Linked DNA regions of Desulfofalx alkaliphila DSM 12257. The protein of the gene in region 2 interacts with the protein of the main gene of each other region in a pairwise test. Links are inferred from orthologs where the notes say so. Each region holds a gene or a part of one and is shown on either strand. Other genes may lie near its edges.

Region 1 (3,733 bases), on a different replicon or contig from region 2:
CTGGAATGGCAAAATTAAGAATTAAAGAGCTAGTAAATGGCAATACTGATCTAATGATTAGAGCTATGGATTTACGTGCCGGGGATATGGTATTGGACTGTACTTTGGGATTAGGTTCTGATGCGGTGGTGGCAAATTATGTTGCCGGACCAACCGGAACGGTGGTGGGGCTGGAGAGTAACCCTCTTATGGCTTATGTGGTACAAGAAGGAATAAAGCATTATAAAGACGGCAATCCGGCCCTTATTAAAGCTATTCGTGGTATTAAGGTTATTAATGTCGATCACCGCAACTACCTAAGGAAGTTGCCGGATAAATCATTTGATGTTGTCTATTTTGACCCCATGTTTCGCAATCCATTAAAGAAATCTCCGGGAATGGCACCCCTGCGCAAATTAGCTAATAATGATTCAATAAGTAAAGAGACAATAAATCAGGCCCTGAGGGTTGCAAAGAAATGTGTGGTCATGAAAGAAACTGCAAAAAGCGAAGAATTTACCAGATTGGGTTTTAAGAAGATCATTGGTGGCAAGAAATCACCTATTGCCTATGGAGTTTTGTTAGCAGGGGGTGAAGATTTATGAAAAAACCCTTGCTGGCGGTGGTGGGGCCTACGGCCACCGGAAAGACAGAGGTGGGCGTAAATTTATCACAGAAGATAGATGGGGAAGTGGTATCAGCTGATTCCATGCTAGTGTATAAAGGAATGGATATAGGTACTGCAAAACCTTCGATGGAAGAACGCCAGGGTATACCCCATCACATGATTGATGTGGCAGTACCAACTGAAGACTACAGCGTTGCCCGCTATCAGCGTGAAGCCCGTAAGGTTGTGGCAGAAATTCATAACAGAAATAAAATTCCTGTAATAGTAGGGGGAACAGGCTTATACATTCGTGCAGTGGTAGATGAATATAACTTTGATGTGCCGGGAGAAAACCGAGAAATACGTCAAAGCCTATTACAACAAGCTAATGAAAAGGGTACTCAATGGCTGCACAGAGAACTGTCACTGGTTGACCCCCGGGCGGCTGAACGTATACATCATAAAAATGTACGGAGGGTAATTAGGGCGCTGGAAGTCTATAAACTTACAGGTAAACCCTTCTCCAGTTTCCAACAAGCGGAATATAAAAGCAGACCCGAGTATAAAGTAGCTTTATTTGGCCTTACTATGCCTAGAGAAATACTTTATAAACGCATTGAAAAGCGTGTTGATATAATGCTGGAACAAGGGCTGGTTGAAGAAGTCCAGGGGCTAATAAAACAAGGTGTAAAGGCCCATGTTACCTCTATGCAGGGTTTAGGTTATAAAGAAATTGCTTCATATCTTGCAGGTGAGTTAACATTGGCCCAAGCGGTTGAACTGATTAAGAGAGATACTCGGCGTTATGCCAAACGACAATTGACCTGGTTTAAAAGGGACCCACGCATAATCTGGTTTGATATGAATAAATACAATAATATAGACCTAGTTGCAGATGAAATTATAAAAACTTGGCAGGAATATAATTCAACTTTGTAGAAACATTTCCTAAATAAAGATAAACGGAGGTACACCCATGACTAAACCCCAGATTAATTTGCAAGATGCTTTTTTAAATCAAGTTCGTAAAGAAAATATCCCCATCACCATGTTTCTTATAAATGGATTTCAACTTAAGGGGTTGGTTCGGGGGTTTGATAACTTTACGGTAATTTTGGAAAGTGATGGCAAGCAAATGATGGTTTACAAACATGCTATTTCTACAGTAAGCCCTTTAAGGCCTGTAAATACAGCATTTGCTGAAAACAAAAATCTATAAGCTAAAAAGACCTCTCCCCTTGGGCGAGAGGTTTTCTTTTTATTATACAATTATAAGACAAAGGGGCTTGGCCGGTATGAGATAGTAATAGTTTATCTAAAATTTTCTAATTCATAACTTATACCTTGGGCGTATATATGAGAATAACACATAATATGCCCAAGAGGTGAACCCGATGGTTAAAATAAATATGTGGCAGAACCAAGGAAAGAAAATAGAAAAAAAAGATAATGAATGGCGCCGCAAACAACTGGGGCCTATACGGCCATCGGGAGGTGACCGACAACAGGCAAAAAATGAGCTAGGAGCAACCAGTCAGGATAATGTAAATAAAATAATAGCAGAGTTAGATAGTTTAGTTGGCTTAAAAAGTGTTAAGAAACTGATTACTGAATTACAGGCTTTTATAGAAATTCAAAAACTGCGTCAAAAAGAAAAGCTTGCCTATGAACCAATGGTTCTACATATGATTTTTAAAGGTAGTCCCGGCACCGGCAAAACTACCGTCGCCAGAATTATAGGTAAATTATTTAAGGAAATGGGTGTGCTAAGTAAAGGCCATATTATTGAAGTAGAGCGAGCGGATCTAGTTGGTGAATATATAGGACACACTGCCAAACGCACTAGGGATGAAATCAAAAAAGCATTGGGCGGAATAATGTTCATTGATGAAGCCTATTCATTGGCCAGGGGTGGGGAAAAGGATTTTGGCAAAGAAGCAATAGATGCCATGGTGAAGGCCATGGAAGATAACAAAGACAACCTGGTGTTGATTTTAGCCGGGTATAAACATGAAATTGAAGCTTTTTTGGAAACTAATCCGGGACTGCGTTCAAGATTCCCCATTCATATAACTTTTCCTGACTACAGCACCCAAGAATTAATGGAAATAGCAGAAATGATGCTAAAAAAACGTCAGTATTGTTTAACTGATGAGGCCAGGGATCAATTGAGAACTTTAATAAAAATCAGAGCACAGCGCCATATTAACAGCGGCAATGCCAGAATGGTCAGAAATCTAATTGAGCGTGCCATGAGGTTGCAGGCAGTGCGATTAGTAAATGCTCAACTGCCAAAGATTAGCAAAGAAGAACTGATGACCATTACCGCAGAAGATCTCATAAATGCCTATGATGACTTAACAGAGGACTAAATAAATCAGGAGGAATACTATTGTATAACAGTGAAATGTTAAAAAAAATAGTTTCGGAAGTGGAATATGAAATCGAACCCATTTACCGTCAAATTGAAAAAACATCTATGCACAATCATGCACGGGTGTTAAAAGCGTTTCAGCTGGCAAGGGTTAGTGATTTTCACTTAAAGGGAGGCACCGGTTATGGTTATGGTGATGCAGGTCGTGATGTACTAGAAAAAATATATGCACATGTTTTTGGTGCTGAAGCGGCTTTGGTTAGGGGACAAATTGTTTCCGGTACCCATGCCATCGCTTTATGTTTGTTTGGGGTGCTACAACCCGGAGACCACTTGCTGGCAGTGCAAGGTGCGCCTTATGATACCCTTGAGCAGGTTATTGGTATTCGAGAAAGCACCCCCGGATCTTTAAGAAGCTATGGCATCACTTATAACCAGATAGAATTGCTACCTGACGGTAGTTTAGATTGGCAAGGTATAGGTAAAGCCTTGTCAAAAAAGACAAAAATGGTAATGATACAACGTTCCCGTGGGTATGCATGGCGTCCTTCATTAAGTATTGCGGAAATAGAAAAATTAGTTCAGTTTATTAAAAGCATACAACCACAAACAGTGGTGTTTGTGGATAACTGTTACGGTGAATTAGTAGAAACCAAAGAACCCTGTCATGTGGGGGCTGACTTGATAGCCGGTTCATTAATAAAAAATCCTGGCGGCGGCTTAGCGCCAACCGGTGGGTATGTGGTTGGACGCAAAGATTTAGTACAACTGGC
Region 2 (3,952 bases):
GGCTAAGGCAATTATGAGGTGAGGGGTGATTTAGGCTTTGAAAATTTTTCTGGATACTGCAAATATAGACGAAATTCGGGAATGTTATCAATTGGGCGTTATCTCTGGCGTCACCACTAACCCTTCGCTGATAGCAAAGGAAGGCAGGGATTTTGCCCAGGTGGTAAAAGAAATAACCGACCTGGTTAAGGGCCCCATTAGCGCTGAAGCTGTAAGCCTTGAACCGGATAAAATGTTGGCAGAAGCAATACAATTGGCTGAAATTCATCCTAACATAGTGGTTAAACTGCCCATGAACGAAGCGGGCCTGAAAGTAACCAAGGAGTGCAGGGAAAGGGGCATAAAGACCAACGTAACCCTGGTGTTTTCAGCCAACCAGGCCCTGCTGGCCGCCTTGGCAGGTGCCACCTATGTAAGCCCCTTTGTGGGCCGGATAGATGATATCGGCCACGACGGAATGGATTTAATTTATGATATAGTTACAATCTTCAACAATTACCAATTTAAAACAGAAATTATAGCTGCCAGCATTAGACATCCCCTACATGTGCTGCAATCTGCCAAGGCAGGTGCACACATTGCCACCGTTCCGCCTAAAGTATTAAAGCAGATGATTAACCACCCCTTAACAGATGCAGGTATAGAAAAATTTTTGGCCGACTGGGCCAAGGTGCCGGGCCAAAACTAATACACCTGTCCACCTGTAAGTAGATCCAGGGGAGAGAGCCCCAGTGTTAAAGGAATTAATAGAGAAGTATCGACAAATCTTTATTGAAAGATATAATAAACTAATGAGCCTGCCAGATGCACCCCACAAAATCGCCGGTGGAATGGCGGTGGGCGTTGCCATGCTCTTTTTACCAATACCGATATTCGGTTATCCCCTTGCCTACTTTGCAGCCTGGTTGATGGGTTTTAACGTTATTGCAGCCCTGCTGACATTAATCCTCTTTAAATGGGCCGCACCTTTTTTCTTTGCCCTTGACGTAATAGTGGGTTCTTTACTGCTAACCGGCAAACCGGTGCCCCTATACCTTTTTACTTCCAACCTTGAATTTGCCAGTGTAAATACTTGGTTAACGCTGGGCAAAACCATGGGGCATCCCCTTTTGGTGGGTGCAATTGTGAACACAATAGTGGTCTGCACCCTGGTCTACTTCATTTCCCGCAGGGTGCTGCAAAAGAAAATAACCCTGACCCAAGCGGGGCAAGGCAGCCGGTTTATAAGAAAATAAATTGTCATCGGCATTAAGTAAATATGATGGGAGATTTGAGAATCTTGGATGTAAACATCAATACTTTAGAAAGCAAAACCATGGTAGAGTTGTACAAGATAGCCCGGGCCATGGAATTACCGGGCTATTATAAACTGCGCAAAAAAGAACTGATTTTTGAAATTCTAAAATACAAAACCAAACAGGAGGGTATAATTCAAGCCCAAGGGGTGCTGGAAAAACTGCCCGACGGCTATGGTTTTTTAAGACCCTTTAAGTACCACCCCAGCAATGATGACATTTATGTATCATCATCCCAAATCAGAAAGTTTGACCTGCGTACAGGGGACCGGGTATCCGGCCAGGTGCGCAGACCCAAGGAAGGCGAACGCTACTTTGCCTTGCTGAGGGTGGAAGAAGTAAACGGCGATCCCCCTGAAATATCTCCAGAAAGACTGCACTTTGACGGCTTAACCCCCCTTTACCCGGAAGACAGAATTTCCCTGGAGCTTAGCCCGGAGAAAAGAAGTACCCGTATTATTGATTTAATTGCTCCGGTAGGCAAGGGGCAGCGTGGTTTAATAGTGGCCCCCCCCAAGGCGGGCAAAACCACCCTGCTAAAAGAAATAGCCAACAGCATTTCCCAAAATCACCCGGAAATAGAAATGATGGTGCTGCTAATTGACGAGCGGCCGGAGGAAGTAACCGATATAGAGCGCTCAGTGAACGGTGAAGTGGTGGCTTCTACCTTTGATGAGCCGCCTGAAAACCATGTAAAGGTGGCAGAAATGGTGCTGGAAAGGGCCAAACGCCTGGTGGAGCACAAGCGGGACGTTGTTATTTTAATGGACAGCATCACCCGGCTGGCCAGGGCTTACAACCTGGTGATACCCCCCAGCGGCAGAACCCTGTCCGGCGGCGTTGACCCGGCTTCCCTTCACAAGCCGAAAAGATTTTTCGGTGCTGCCCGCAATTTAGAAGAAGGGGGCAGTTTAACGATACTGGCAACGGCCCTGATTGAAACCGGCAGCCGCATGGATGACGTTATTTTTGAAGAATTTAAAGGCACCGGCAACATGGAATTAATATTGGACCGCCGCCTGGCCGAACGCAGGCTCTTCCCGGCCATAGACGTACAGCGCTCGGGCACCAGGCGCGAAGAATCCCTGCTTACCAAGGATGAATTGGAGTGGGTTTGGGGATTTAGAAGGGCTTTCAGCAACGCCAACCCCTGGGATGCCCTGGAAGTTCTTTTTGAACGCATGAAAAACAGCAAAACCAACAGCCAGTTGGTTCAGGCCATGCTGCAGCAGAGAAAAAAGGCCAAGGCCATAGTGCCCAGCTACCCCCCCACCCGTAAAATGGTGACCAACGACGATTAAAACAAATAATGAATAGCCCTCCCAACTAATGGCAATAATATAACTAACTATTGTCATTATGAGGTGAGACTAAATGCTATTCAAAAGAACAGTATACTTACTGGTGCTGGTGCTGCTAATGGGCTGCTTTAGCCCCGCTGCCCATGCCCGGTTAGATGAAATGATTATAAAAAACAAACCCTATGGCGTTAACCGTGTAAATTATCAACCGGAAACAGCGCCGGCAGGGGTGTCCCGGTCCGGCACCACGGTATACCGGGTAAAACCCGGCGACACCCTGTGGGATTTGGCCAATAGGCACGGCATATCGGTGGCCCGGTTGGCTGCAGCCAACGGCTTAGACAGCGAAAGCCGGCTCTACGTTGGACAGGCAATCGACCTGCCCGGCGGACAAACCAGCCACACTGTAAAGGCCGGTGAAAGCATTATAGCCATTAGCCAAAACTATCAGGTGCCGGTGCAGGAACTGCTGCGGGTCAACAGGATCAGCAACCCCGACTACCTGCAGGTGGGACAAACCTTAACCATACCGGCTGCCGGGGCCGGCCCAAAAGCAGCTGCCGCCGCTGCGTCGGGCAGCACCGCCATGCCCTTTTTTGCCATGGACTGGCCGGTAAAGGGTAGAATATCTTCCCCCTTTGGTATCCGGGATGAAGGCCGGCCCCACCACGGTGTGGATATTGCCGCCGACCAGGGCGCACTGATTAGGGCAGCCCAGGGGGGTAGAGTGGCCTATTGCGGCTATTACGGCGACTACGGCTACACGGTAATTATTGATCACGGCGGAGGCATACGCACCCTCTACGCCCACTGCTCCGCTCTGCTGGTTAATTCAGGCCAGTATGTGCAAAAAAATGATCCCATAGCAAGGGTGGGCAACACGGGCAGATCCTTTGGCCCCCACCTGCACTGGGAGGTTCAATACCAGGGAGTGCCCTTTGACCCCCTGCTCTGTATTGAACTGAACTCCTACGCCTAGGACTTATAATTTAAAACTTATAATTCAAAATTTAATAAAGGGAGACCGCCATGTACAAACTACTCTTTGCCAACTCCAGGGGAGAGTTCTTTGACTACCCAATCCAACCGGTGGGCCGGACCGGGGAAATGTTTGTGGAAATAATAGATGAAGACCTGATACCGCTGCCGGAAAGTGCGGGGCTGGTGATGCTGCCCCAATCCCACCCCATTGGTATTAACAAGAAGGGTGACTTTGTACTGCTCAAGGAAAACCCCTACGGCCCGGGGCCCGCTTATCCGGTGGGTGCAACCCTGCCCCAGGGCTACAGCCGTACCCTCCTGCCCGGCTACAGGCGGGCCGGCAAGAAACCGTTGCCCCTACTGGGCTACGCCGCG

Evidence for each region. Proteins that work in one complex are often made in the same cells at the same time.
Region 1: the proteins of rho (region 2) and hfq interact in binary tests that used the Escherichia coli proteins (3 or more experiments, as listed by UniProt). The link is inferred for Desulfofalx alkaliphila DSM 12257 from one-to-one orthologs.

Annotation. Positions count from the first base shown.
Region 1 is NZ_JONT01000004.1:122,326-126,058, forward strand. The notes cover bases 457-3,183. They hold hfq (RNA chaperone Hfq), read left to right. Parts: upstream 457-1,562; coding sequence 1,563-1,805; downstream 1,806-3,183. Other genes in these bases: BR02_RS0104400 (class I SAM-dependent methyltransferase), read left to right, coding at 457-584; miaA (tRNA (adenosine(37)-N6)-dimethylallyltransferase MiaA), read left to right, coding at 581-1,525; BR02_RS0104415 (AAA family ATPase), read left to right, coding at 1,981-2,958; BR02_RS0104420 (methionine gamma-lyase family protein), read left to right, coding at 2,994-3,183. Also shown: more of BR02_RS0104400, read left to right, coding at 1-456; more of BR02_RS0104420, read left to right, coding at 3,184-3,733. UniProt on the Escherichia coli protein: RNA chaperone that binds small regulatory RNA (sRNAs) and mRNAs to facilitate mRNA translational regulation in response to envelope stress, environmental stress and changes in metabolite concentrations.
Region 2 is NZ_JONT01000003.1:108,756-112,707, reverse strand. What follows is about bases 510-3,455. They hold rho (transcription termination factor Rho), read left to right. Parts: upstream 510-1,315; coding sequence 1,316-2,596; downstream 2,597-3,455. Other genes in these bases: BR02_RS0103445 (M23 family metallopeptidase), read left to right, coding at 2,670-3,455; BR02_RS0103455 (DUF2062 domain-containing protein), read left to right, coding at 732-1,235; fsa (fructose-6-phosphate aldolase), read left to right, coding at 510-688. Outside these bases: more of fsa, read left to right, coding at 38-509; more of BR02_RS0103445, read left to right, coding at 3,456-3,575; BR02_RS0103440 (radical SAM family protein), read left to right, coding at 3,626-3,952. UniProt on the Escherichia coli protein: Facilitates transcription termination by a mechanism that involves Rho binding to the nascent RNA, activation of Rho's RNA-dependent ATPase activity, and release of the mRNA from the DNA template.